DNA from 3 places in the Eubacterium sp. BL-380-WT-2B genome. Region 1 is predicted to be linked to each of the others. Evidence: predicted binding sites of a transcription regulator. Region 1 holds the regulator's gene; each other region holds the start of a gene.
The links. Region 1 encodes Rex, which represses fermentation and respiration genes when NADH is low (regulators of the CRP and FNR family bind a similar motif). Its sites were predicted from a motif close to ATTGTTAANNNNTTAACAAT; they were not measured.

Region 1 (4,237 bases):
AGAGAATACTCATCTGGGTATCGCGGTCTTTCACAATACAAATTCCACAGGAGGGCATGACCTGATAGCTCTCCGAAAACTGGTTGATCTCTTTTAAAATCTTTTTTATGCGCACGAGCAGAGGATCGCCTGAAGCATAGGACATACAAAGGCAAAACACATCACTGTTCATCCGCCCAAAGGCATCCATAGTCCCCATGTTGGCCGAGATAACCGTCGCCATAAAGCGGAGCAGGCGATTGCCCTCCTCACGCCCGTACAGGTCGTTAATAAATTTAAAACGGTTGACATCCAGACGCACCACGGCAAATTTCTGGCATGGATGCTCCCTGACCAACCTCTCAGCCTGGGCGTAAAAGGTGTTGATATTGTAGATACCGGTCAGCAAATCAAACTCTGCCCTATACTTCAGAGTTTCGTGGACGCGCTTGGATTCGTCGATATTGTTCAGAGTACCGACCACCCGCTTGATGCTGCCATCCTCATTATAAAGCACATTGAAGACCACTTTGCACCAGATGTAGCGTCCTTCTTTGTTGCAAAGGCGTATCTCCATCTCCACCTGCCCGTTACTGATGGCCTCCATACTCATTTTCTGCTTTAATACATCAATATCCTTGGGGTGGACCACCTCGTCGTCAAGCCATATTTCCTTGATATCCCGTCCGTCATAGCTACCCATGAATATTTCAGAGAATTTGGGCGCATAGTAGCGCTGGCTTGTCCCAATAATCCATTCAAATACCAGGGTATTCGTCTGCTCGATGACCAGACGGTAACGCTCATCGTCCATCTGCTTTTTCTGGAGACTCTCGTTTTCTTTTTCAATGTCTTCCAGCTGCTTCTTGTAACCGATATCCATGATAAAGCAGAGCAGTATCTCATCCTCACCACCGCCAGAGACTGCCGGAAAAACCGTCAACGAAGCCCAGTGAAAATCCCCATCTACCCATAACTTACGGAACTCGCCGATAACGCTGCCCTTTCCGGATTCCAGAGTCGCGTATACTTTATCGAGATCAAAAAATTCCAAAAACCGTTTCGAATCCTCCGGGTGGATCATGTGTTCGGCCACATCGGCAACAGCCTCCGATAATATGCCTTCTTCCGGCGGTGTCACATACTTATTCTCCACATGGTAGATAATGCGATAACGGTTTCTTGTAACGTTCAGTTCATAGAGCTCGTCGTAAATATTGCGCAAAGCCACATCGTAAATATTCTTTTCAATGTTTTTATTCATCTTCTCTTCTGCCATTTTACAGCTCCTATTGTGGGTTTAACTGCAGCTCAGTTGATAGTGGTTGTTTAGGCCCTTTAGCTTTGCGTCTCTGTCTTTCAACAGATTTGCCCTGATATTAATTCTATTTATAACCAGCTTCTATTATATAATAGATTTTTTTGAAACACAACTCCTATTTTTTACAAAAAAACAGGCTTAAAGCCTGCTTTATACATTTATTCGTCGTCGTCCTCTTCGTTAATCAGATAGGTCAGCGTGAAAAGGCTGTCGGTGATATTTACACTCTCTACCACCACGTCATCGGGCACTGTCAGGTCCAGAGGAACAAAGTTCAGAATCGCCTTGATGCCCAGTTCTACAACACGATCAGTGGTTTCCTGCCCAACCTTCTGCGGCACACTCAGGATACAGATATCAATTTTGTGGTGCGCGACAAAGGCGTCAAGATCATCCATATGGTAGACTGTTACATTGCCGACCTTCTTACCGATCTGATCCGGGTCCACATCAAACATGGCCTTGAAATGGATGCCTTCTTCCTTAAAACGCTCATAATTGACAATGGCGTGCCCCAGGTTTCCAGAACCAATAATAATGCAGTTATACTGGAGATCAAGCCCCAGAATTTTGCGAATGGCCTCCTTCAGCTCTTTTACCTTATAGCCATATCCCTGCTGCCCGTAAGCACCAAAAGAATTCAAATCCTGCCGGATTTGTGAAGCCGTCAGCCCCATCATTGCCGCCAGCTCCTTAGACGAGATTTTTTCAATATGTTGATCCTGTAAATCGGTTAAATACTGGTAATACTTGGGCAGACGCTTAACAACTGTCATCGATACCCTTTTTGAAAAAGTTTGCATTCTGCACTCCCCTCCTGCGTCGTACTTATCCTTTTTATTATATCAAGTTGTTAAAAAAACGTCAATTTTTATGACCGAATTAATCAAAAAAGTGTCAAAGTTTTTTGAATCTTTCAGAAACCAAGCAATATGCGCCTTCGGTGTGTCTTTAAAAGCAATTAATCTGTAATATCTGACATCAGGTTAAGATGCGGGCTGCCGATCACCTTAGCGACATCCAGCACAAAAGCGATACCCATACCCGGCCTGTCAATTTCGATTTTTTTCTGGATTGAGCAGAGCACCGCGTTCCTTATGGCCGCGTCCACAAGAATCAAAACAATCTCCTTCTCCGGCTCTATGGTAATACCGAAAAACCGCGCGTTCTCATGAATCCCGGATCCGCGGCCGTACATAACAGTCGCTCCGTCAGCACCGCCTTGTTTGGCTGCGTCAATGACCTCGCCGGACATATCCTTTTCCACAATCACCACAATCAGTTCGGTTTTAATTTTATTTCTGTCTTCCATTTTTTCCTCCATCATTCGCTAAGTAATCTACATATTATATATGATTAAAATCTTCTGTCAATACCGATTAAGAATCACTGGACTGTTTTTTGCACTGCCTTTTTCTATAGGCTTCTTTCTGCTTGTAAAAAAAGCCCAGGAACAGGGTTGTCAGGATCGGTGCGAGAGCAATTAGAGCCACGACGCCAAAGCCGTCCAGCAGCGGATTACGACCCGGTGTCGCGCCTGCCACAGCTACTGAGAGGGACAGAATAAAGGTCGAGCACATTGGACCAGTAGCCACGCCGCCGTTATCAAAGGCCATAGCCAGAAAATTCGGCTCCACAAAACGGCCGAGAATAAAGGCCAGTATATAGCCGGGAACCAGAATCCACCAGAGGGAGATACCGGCCAGCAGCCGGATCATGGCTGTCATAACCGCCAACGCTACCCCCAGTGAGATGGCCAGCAGCATAACCCGCGCCTTGATGGCGCCGCTGGTCATTTCCTCAACCTGCTTAACCATGACCTGGACGGCCGGCTCGGCAAAGGCGACAAGAAAGCCAATGGCAAAGCCCAGCGGAATGAGAATCCAGCTGTACTCAAGCTCTGCGAGCGCTGTTCCCAGAAACTCACCTGCGGGCACAAAGGCAATATTTACACCCTGGAGAAACAATACCAGCCCCAGATAGGTCACCACAAAGCCACCCATAATCCGCTTGATGATAGGCGCCCGCAGCCGCAGTGCAATGGCGTTTAAAAACAGGAAAATCAACACAATGGGCAAAATGGCCAGAAAAACCTCCCATGCCACCTCTGCCATGCCGTGAAATAAATGATATATCTGATTCATCGGAAGATCACCCCCAAAATCATGACGGCCAACACCGGCCCGAGTGAGGACAGGGCGACCATCCCAAAACTGTCTGTTCCTTCCCTGCTGGTTCTTACGCCGCTGGTAATCCCACTGCCCAGACTCAGTATAAAGGGCACTGTGATGGGACCAGTGGTAACGCCGCCGGAATCAAAGGCTACTGGCGCCATCTCAGGGTTGGTAAAAAAGGACAGGGCAAAAACAGCAATATATCCGACGATCAGGATATGGTACAGCTTCATCTGGAAAACAAACCGCAGCAGGGCGATGACCAGGAAAATACCGACCCCGACCCCGACCACAGCGATAAGCATTGTCCGATTGATCGTTCCATCCGAGACTGCGGCCACCTGGCCGGCCAGTACCTGCACATCCGGCTCGGCAATGGTCACGAACATGCCCACAAAAAAACCGGCGGCAATCAAAATTTTCAGGCTTCTCCGGGAGACCAGAAAGCTTCCCACACGTTCGCCGACCTCCATCATGGAGATATCCGCACCAAACAAAAAAAGCGCCATGCCGATCATCATCATGATGGCACCGCCGATAAAGGACACAAGCATTTCAGACGTAAAGGGCGCCCAGATACCACTGATGATCATAATCAGAACCGTCATTGGCAAAATTGATACAAGAACTTCTTTAAAGCTATTAAGCAGTTTTTTCATCAAACCTCCTCCTCATTTTGGAATACATTCTTTTTATACCCACTTAGATGCAAAATATTCATCATTTTGCAAATTTCTTTTCCCTGCCCCTGTCCGCAGTCGAC
Region 2 (4,237 bases), on a different contig from region 1:
TTTGTATATACAGGCGAAAAGCCCAAACTCAAGGGTATTTTTATACAAAAATACCCTTGAGTTGAAAATCATATTTATTTGTTCTGGAAAGGTTCGTGTTTACGTTTTTCCAGGAAGGCAGCCATGCCTTCTTTTTGGTCAGCGGATTCAAAACATCCGCCAAACTGTTTTGCTTCAAAGGCAATTGCGTCGTCCATACCCATTTCAAGGCCGTCATTGATGGCTTTTTTGGTGTTACGGACAGCAATTGGAGCGTTGTTAGCAATTTTACCAGCCAATTTCAATGCAGCAGGCATTAATTCGTCGGCCGGGTAGACAGCATTAACCAGACCCCAGCTCAAAGCGTCGGCCGCTTTGATATTGGTGCAGGCATAGAGCATTTCCTTTGCTTTACCGGTCGGGATCAGACGTGCAAGACGCTGAGTGCCACCGAAACCAGCAGTGATGCCAAGGCCAACTTCAGGCTGGCCAAAGGTTGCATTTTCAGAAGCCAGACGAATGTCGCAGGACATGGATAATTCGCAGCCGCCGCCAAGTGCAAAGCCGTTAACCGCAGCGATAACCGGAATTGGTAAAGTCTCGATCTTTCTGAAAACAGCGTTTCCTTTTTTACCAAAAGCTTCGCCTTCAGCCTGAGTCAGGCTGCTCATTTCACCGATGTCCGCACCGGCAACAAAAGATTTCTGACCGGCACCTGTAATAATCAGGCAGCGAATGGTCTCTAAATCAACACCGTCAATAACCTTGTCCAGATCTTCAAGTACTTCACTGTTTAAAGCATTTAAAGCCTTTTCACGGTCGATGGTGATAACAGCCACTGCACCCTGTGGTTCATATTTAACAAAACCCATTGTAATTACCTTCTCTCCTTAGAAAAATTAGTCCATTTCTACGATGGTAGATACACCCATACCGCCGCCTACGCATAAGGTTGCAAGACCTTTTTTAGCACCGCGTTTCTGCATTTCGTGCAGTAAGGTTACCATGATACGGCAGCCAGAAGCACCAACCGGGTGACCCAGAGCGATCGCGCCGCCGTTTACATTTAATTTATCTTCAGGAATATTTAAAGTTTTGCCTACAGCACAGGACTGTGCTGCGAAAGCTTCGTTTGCTTCAACTAAATCCATATCGTCGATGGTTAAACCAGCTTTTTCTAAAGCTTTACGGCTTGAGAAGATTGGTCCAACACCCATGATGGATGGATCAACACCAGCGGAAGCGCCGACAACAAATTTAGCCATTGGCTTAACACCTAATTCTTTTGCTTTTTCAGCAGACATCACAACGATGGCAGCAGCGCCGTCATTGATACCAGAAGCATTTGCAGCGGTTACGGTACCATCTTTTTTGAAAGCCGGACGCATTTTGCTGATGCCTTCAGCGGTTACGCCTTTTCTTGGGAATTCATCAACTTTGAATTCAACAATTTCTTTTTTAACTTTAACCGGAACCGGTACGATTTCATCATCAAAACGGCCAGCTGCCTGAGCGGCTTCACATTTCTGCTGGCTCTTAGCGGCGAAATCATCCTGATCTTCGCGGGTTACATCATACTGTTCTGCTACATTTTCAGCGGTGATACCCATGTGATAGTGATTGAAGGCATCGGTTAAACCGTCTTTGATCATGGTGTCGATGAACTGGCCATCGCCCATTCTGTAGCCATAGCGTCCCTTAGGAACAGCGTAAGCAGCGCCGGACATGCTTTCCATACCACCAGCAACAATAATATCTGCTTCTCCAGCCTGGATCATAGCAGCTGCAAGATTGATACATTTGAGACCAGAACCACATAAATTGTTAAGGGTTAAAGCAGGAACCTCAACAGGAATACCAGCATTTACAGCAGACTGACGGGCAACACTCTGTCCCTGAGCTGCCTGTAATACACAACCCATTAACACTTCATCAACGTCTTCCGGTTTAACGCCAGCACGGTTTAAAGCTTCTTTAATAACGATTGTTCCAAGATCGACTACCGGAACGTTTGCTAAAGAACCGCCAAAACTACCAATCGCTGTACGTACAGCACCAGCTAATACTACTTCTTTTGCCACTTAAATTTCCTCCATTAATTCTCACATTTCCATGTGAATATTTGAATCATTTATCTTATACTCCAACTGTCCATTTATAGAACAAAAGGAGTATCTGTTAAATATATAACAATATTACCACATATTTGGCGAATTTGCAATAGATTACAGGAAAATTCTGTTATTAAACGGTCTTTTTTTGTGAAATATGTATATACAGGTATATTGACCACCTACAATCACTTTAATCCTCCATAAGTGGTATTTTATTATATATTTATACTACTCAATAAAGCTTTAAATTAGCCTTATTTTTAGATTTCTTTTTTCTTGGCACAATCTGTGTTAAAATAACCCTTAAGCAAACCGCTAAAAGCTAAAAGAAAGAAAATAAAATCATGAACCTATTATCCGTCATCAACCTTAAAAAAACCTACGGTGTCAAAACCCTTTTTGAAAAAATCAACTTCAGCATTGAGGACAGCGACAAAATCGGCGTCATCGGTGTTAACGGCACCGGGAAATCCTCACTGCTGCGCATTGTGGCCGGGCAGGATACCCCCGACGCGGGAGAAGTCCGCGTCTACGGCAGCAAACGCATCGAGTACCTGGCCCAGACCCCCGAGCTCGACCCAAACATCACCGTCCTGGCCCAGGTCTTTCGGGCCGATACCCCGGAGATGAACACCCTGCGCGACTATGAACACACACTGGATCTTCTGATGCGTTATCCCGAGGACGAAAAGCTCCAGAGACACCTGCTGGCCCTGACCGATACCATTGACGCAGGCGGCCTGTGGAACCTGAAATCCCAGGTTGAAACCATCCTAACCCAGCTGGGTATCCGGGATTTCGATAAAACCATCGGCACCCTGTCCGGCGGTCAGCGCAAGCGTGTGGCCATGGCCTCTGTGCTTCTGACTCCCTGCGATCTCCTGATCCTAGACGAGCCCACCAACCACCTGGACAACGAGACCATTACCTGGCTCGAAAAATATTTGGAAAACCGCAGGGGCGCTCTCCTGATGGTCACCCACGACCGCTATTTCCTGGATCGGGTCGTGAACAAAACCATCGAGCTGGACGGCGGGGCTCTGTACGAGTACACAGGCAATTACTCCGAGTTCGTCGAGAAAAAGGCCGCCCGCAGGGCGTTCGAGAGCGTCATGGAGCAGAAGCGCCAGAATCTGTACCGGCGTGAGCTGGCGTGGATAAGACGGGGCGCCCGTGCCCGGACAACCAAGCAAAAGGCCCGGATTCAGCGTTTTGAGGACATTAAGAACAGTGCCTCTGACCTGAGCGAGGACATTCTTGAGATCAACGTAGGATTTACCCGTCTGGGCAAAAAAGTGGTGGATCTGGACCATGTGTCCAAATCCTTTAAAAACCAGTGCGTAGTCAAAGACTTCAGCTATATTTTGGGGCCCGATGAGCGCATTGGCATCATCGGAAAAAACGGCCGGGGAAAATCCACGCTGCTGAATCTGATTGCTGGGAAAACCCGTCCAGACAATGGGGCCATCGTCATCGGCGATACAGTCAAAATCGGCTATTTTTCTCAGGAATCCGAAGATATGGATTTAAACCTGCGGGCGATTGAATACATCCGCGAGGGTGCCGAAACCGTTGAGAACGCCCGGGGTGAGGTCATCACCGCGGCTCAGATGATGGAGCTGTTCCTCTTTGACCGGTACGCGCAGTGGGTGCGGATCTCCGAGCTGTCCGGCGGTGAGCGCAGACGTCTTTACCTGCTCCGTATCCTCATGTCTGCGCCCAATGTGCTGCTGCTTGACGAGCCCACCAACGACCTGGATATCGATACCCTCAAAATCCTGGAAAACTACCTTGACGATTTTCAGGGCAGTGTGCTCACCGTCTCCCATGACCGCTACTTCCTGGACCGGGTGTGCGATACCATCTTCTCCTTTACCGGCGACGGTGAGATTCTGGTTCAGACCGGTAATTTCACCGACTACATGCAAAAGCACGCAGGCCGGGATCAGGACGCTGCTACCAATAAACCCAGTGAACAAAAAAGCGAGAAGCCACGGCAAAAGGCCGTGAAGCTGAGCTACCGCGAACAGCAGGAGTACGACCGCATCGACGCGGACATGGCGCAGATGGAGGCCCGCCTGGAGGCCATCGATACCGAGATGGCCGGCATCGCCACCGACTACACCCGCCTTCAGGCACTGACC
Region 3 (4,237 bases), on a different contig from region 1:
TTCTGAGCTCAAGAAAAAAGAAGAAAAGCTGAAGCTTTCTGAAGAACGCTTTAAAGCCGCCATTGAGCATCTGGATATAAGCATTTGGGAATATGATATAAAGACAAAGTGCCTGATAAAGGAAACTAAGTGGAACAAAGAAGGAAGCCGGCGCCTGGTGTATCCCAATATGCCTGACGAAAGCGTGACAAAGGGCTATGTGTCCCCTGAATCCCTCGGTGAGTATCTGCGGCTTTATGAGGATATCAGCGGGGGCAAGCTCAAAACCTCGGCGGAGGTACAGATTCAGGAACCAGACGGCAAGTACTGCTGGTACCGCATTACCTATACGGTGGTGCTGGACGAGGACGGACAGCCCATGAAAGCCATCGGTACCTCCGAAAATATTGAGGAGGAAAAACGAAAACAAAAACGTATTGACAAACTTTTACTCAAAGCACAGAAGGATTTTTTGACAGGGCTTTATAACAGAGAAACCATTGAAGAAATGGTAAAGCAGAGCTTAGAGATCAGCGTTTTGGACAAGGGTGTGTCGGCTATACTCATAGCGGATATTGATAATTTTAAACAGATTAATGATTTTTACGGACATACAGAGGGGGATCACGTTTTAAAGGAAATTGGACGGATAATCCCAGAGGTTTTTGGTGACAAGGCACTTACAGGGCGCCTTGGTGGTGATGAATTCCTTGTTTTTGTGACGGGCGAGGATTATGAAAGTGATATCTGCAGTCTGACGCAAAAGTTTTGCGATCGTCTTAGCGAGCTGGAGGTTCAGGATAAAAAGATTACGGTATCTGTGGGGATTGCTTTTGTAGAGGAAGCGATAAGGGACTTTAAAACGCTTTACCAAAACGCAGATGCGGCTCTGTATGTGGCGAAATGCAGAGGTAAAAACACCTATGCAGTTTATCATGCGTTGCAGTTTCAAAAGCAGCATGCTTATTTTAATATGGACACAGCTATCCTGGACGAATTAGACAGCTTTGTTTATATCATCAATGCGGAGACTTACGACATTATCTATTGTAATACAGCATTACTGCGAGCACTGGGGGTAGATGAAGTTGAAGCGAAAAGGCATAAATGCTACGAGCTCTTGGCGCAGTGCTCACAGCTCTGTCAAGGATGTGAGCAGCGGGAGCTATTTTATGATCGGTTTATTTCCAGAGACATGTCTTTTTTCAATGGAAAGGTACCGGTAACACTGAGAGAAAAGCTTTTTAAATGGGGAAGCCTTACCCTGCGGCTTGGTCTTGCACGTTTTAAAAAGGAAAGTTAATAAATATTAAAAGAACCCACTGGAGGGATGATCTGGTGGGTTCTTTTTTGATGAGGTATTGTTGGAGAATGAATGGTAAAAAAGGATTTACATCAGAGCTTTGTACAGTTCAACAATGTCTTCCAGGCTGGCATCTTTTGGATTGCCAGGTTTACAGGCATCATCAAATGCGGACTGTGCGAGGAAAGGAATATCTTCTTCCTTGACGATTTCCTTTAAATCCTGAGGAATACCGACGTCGATTGACAACTGGCGAACCGCATCCACAGCAGCTTTTCGGTATTCTTCCTGGGACATGCTCTCAGTGCCTTCAACACCCATGGCCTGCGCGATGTATCTGTATTTTTCGCCGGTTTCAGGCGCGTTATATTCCATGATGGAGGGTAAAAGGATCGCGTTGGCAACACCGTGTGGCGTGTCATAAACAGCGCCCAAGGCATGGGCCATGGAGTGGACAATGCCGAGACCAACATTGGAAAAGCCCATTCCCGCGACGTACTGGCCGAGTGCCATGTCTTCGCGTCCTTCAGGAGTGTTTTCGACAGCACCCCTTAAGGAACGTGCGATGATCTCAATGGCTTTTAAGTGGAACATATCTGAAAGCTCCCAGGCACCCAAGGTTGTATAGCCTTCGATGGCGTGTGTGAGGGCGTCCATACCTGTGGAAGCGGTCAAACCCTTTGGCATACTGGACATCATGTCCGGATCTACAAAGGCAACGACCGGGATGTCATGTACGTCGACACAGACAAATTTACGTTTCTTTTCGACATCGGTAATAACGTAGTTAATGGTGACTTCTGCTGCGGTACCGGCAGTGGTTGGAACGGCAAAAATCGGAACACAGGGATTCTTTGTCGGGGCAACACCTTCCAGACTGCGGACATCTTCAAATTCAGGATTGGTAATGATAATACCAATGGCTTTTGCGGTATCCATGGAGGAGCCGCCACCGATGGCGATCAGATAGTCTGCGCCGGAAGCCTTAAAGGCTGCAACACCAGTCTGTACGTTTTCGATGGTGGGATTCGGCTTGATTTCAGAGTAAACTTCATAATCAAGTCCTGCTTCGTCAAGAATATCCGTTACCTTTTTTGTCACATTAAATTTCACCAAATCAGGGTCAGAACAGACAAAGGCCTTTTTAAAGCCGCGCGCCTTTGCTTCGGTTGCAATTTCATTGATTGCGCCGCTGCCGTGATATGATGTTTCATTTAGAACGAATCGATTTGCCATAATAGTAATCTCCCTTAACTAATAAAATTAATATTATTTTATTCAATTTTCGTAAAATTCTCAAGATAGATTAATGTTCATTTGATGCAAATATTTATTAACGTTTTCATCAACAGAAGAAAGGTGTTTTTACAAAAGACAATAAAGGAAAATATTTTGTTCTCAAATGAAAGAAAAACAGAAAGAAAAATCAGGGTCGTTAAAAATTGATAATTTAATGACCGTAAACGTGCACAAATTCAAACCGAAAGCTTTATCCGACCCTTGTTTATGCTATAATAACAAAGCAATTTATTATATGACAGGAGTAAAAATGACCACAACTTTTCCGGAAAATACAAAAAAAGAATCCTTATTCAAGCTGACATGGCCCATTTTTGTGGAGCTTTTTCTGCAGATGCTGGTGGGGAATACGGACCAGATGATGGTAGGACAGGTGTCGCAGACCGGTGTGGGCGCCATCGGGAACGCTAACCAGATTATCAATGTCCTGTTGATTTCCTTCAGTATCATCTCCCTTGCGACCACGATTCTGGTTTCTCAGAACATGGGCGCAAAAAATTATAAAAATGTGTCGACAATCTATACATTGGCATTGATCGTCAACCTGGTTTTCTCAGTGATCATCAGCGCGATTCTGCTGTTTTTTACAGAGTCCATCTATCATATGCTGCAGGTGCCAGACGCCATTATGCCCGAAACGGTTGCCTACACGCGGATTATTGGCGCGGGCCTTTTTCTGCAGGCTGTATTTCTGACCTTTTCGGCTATTTTCAGGAGTAATCGTCTGATGAAAGAAACCATGTTTGTCTCCATTATTATGAATGTGCTCAACATTGGGGGGAACTACATTCTGATCAACGGCATTGGCCTGCCGGCACCTCTTGGTGTAACTGGAGCCGCCATCTCAAGCAACATCGCCAAGCTTGTTGGGGTGGTGATTGTTGTCTGCCTGTTCGTTAAAAAAATCAAACCGGGAATGTCCTTAAAAACATTGCGGCCTTTCCCGTCCGCCATGCTTAAAAGGCTTCTGTTTATCGGGATCCCTTCGGGTGGTGAGACACTTTCCTGGACGCTGAGCCAGACAGTGACAATGGGATTTGTGAATCTCTGCGGCGCGGTGGTCATTACAACTCGTGTGTATGCGGTGATGTTTGCCATGATCACTTATCTGTACAGCAATGCAATTTCCCAGTCCTCCCAGGTTTTAGTGGGCTATATGATTGGAGCGAGGGAGTATGACAATGCGGACAGGCGTGTAAAGGCCACACTCCGGTCATCTGTGCTGGTATCCTTCTGCGTGGCGCTTCTGCTCTTTGTGTTCAGTGATCAGATTTTTGGTTTTTTCACCTCTGACCCGGAAGTTATTGCCCTCGGTAAGCAGGTGATGTTCATTGATATTTTTCTGGAGCTTGGCCGTGCGGTAAATATGGTGATGGTCCGCTCACTTCAGGCGGCCAATGACATTCTGTTTCCCATCGCCCTTGGTATTGGCTCACAATGGTTTGTATCGGTGGTTCTGTGTTATGTTTTAGGCATTATACTGGGGTGGGGACTGATCGGGATATGGATCGCCATGGCCTGTGATGAAATCCTGAGAGCTGCCATGTTTTTAGTCCGTTGGAAACGCAGGAAATGGATGGATTTAAGCATTAAGAACGCAGTGAAGGCCTGATAAAAAGGAGGTACGCCGTTTCGGCGCACCTCCTTTTTGGTTTA

Region 2: a site for Rex is predicted at 2,154-2,173, ahead of FYJ53_RS09405 (acetyl-CoA C-acetyltransferase). Genes of this name have one in related genera too.
Region 3: a site for Rex is predicted at 2,724-2,743, ahead of fucO (lactaldehyde reductase). Genes of this name have one in related genera too.

Annotation. Positions count from the first base shown of each region.
Region 1 is NZ_VUMP01000006.1:389,801-394,037, forward strand. Features, by position in the region: gene FYJ53_RS14125 (EAL domain-containing protein) at 1-1,258, opposite strand, end outside; cyclic di-GMP riboswitch class I at 1,282-1,362, opposite strand; gene FYJ53_RS14130 (redox-sensing transcriptional repressor Rex) at 1,459-2,103, opposite strand; gene FYJ53_RS14135 (P-II family nitrogen regulator) at 2,262-2,612, opposite strand; gene FYJ53_RS14140 (DUF1538 domain-containing protein) at 2,680-3,444, opposite strand; gene FYJ53_RS14145 (DUF1538 domain-containing protein) at 3,441-4,133, opposite strand.
Region 2 is NZ_VUMP01000004.1:239,379-243,615, reverse strand. Features, by position in the region: gene FYJ53_RS09410 (enoyl-CoA hydratase-related protein) at 75-851, opposite strand; gene FYJ53_RS09405 (acetyl-CoA C-acetyltransferase) at 879-2,060, opposite strand; gene FYJ53_RS09400 (ABC-F family ATP-binding cassette domain-containing protein) at 2,438-4,237, shown strand, end outside.
Region 3 is NZ_VUMP01000003.1:397,454-401,690, forward strand. Features, by position in the region: gene FYJ53_RS08005 (EAL domain-containing protein) at 1-1,282, shown strand, start outside; gene fucO (lactaldehyde reductase) at 1,370-2,518, opposite strand; gene FYJ53_RS08015 (MATE family efflux transporter) at 2,832-4,193, shown strand; gene FYJ53_RS08020 (DUF3169 family protein) at 4,235-4,237, opposite strand, start outside.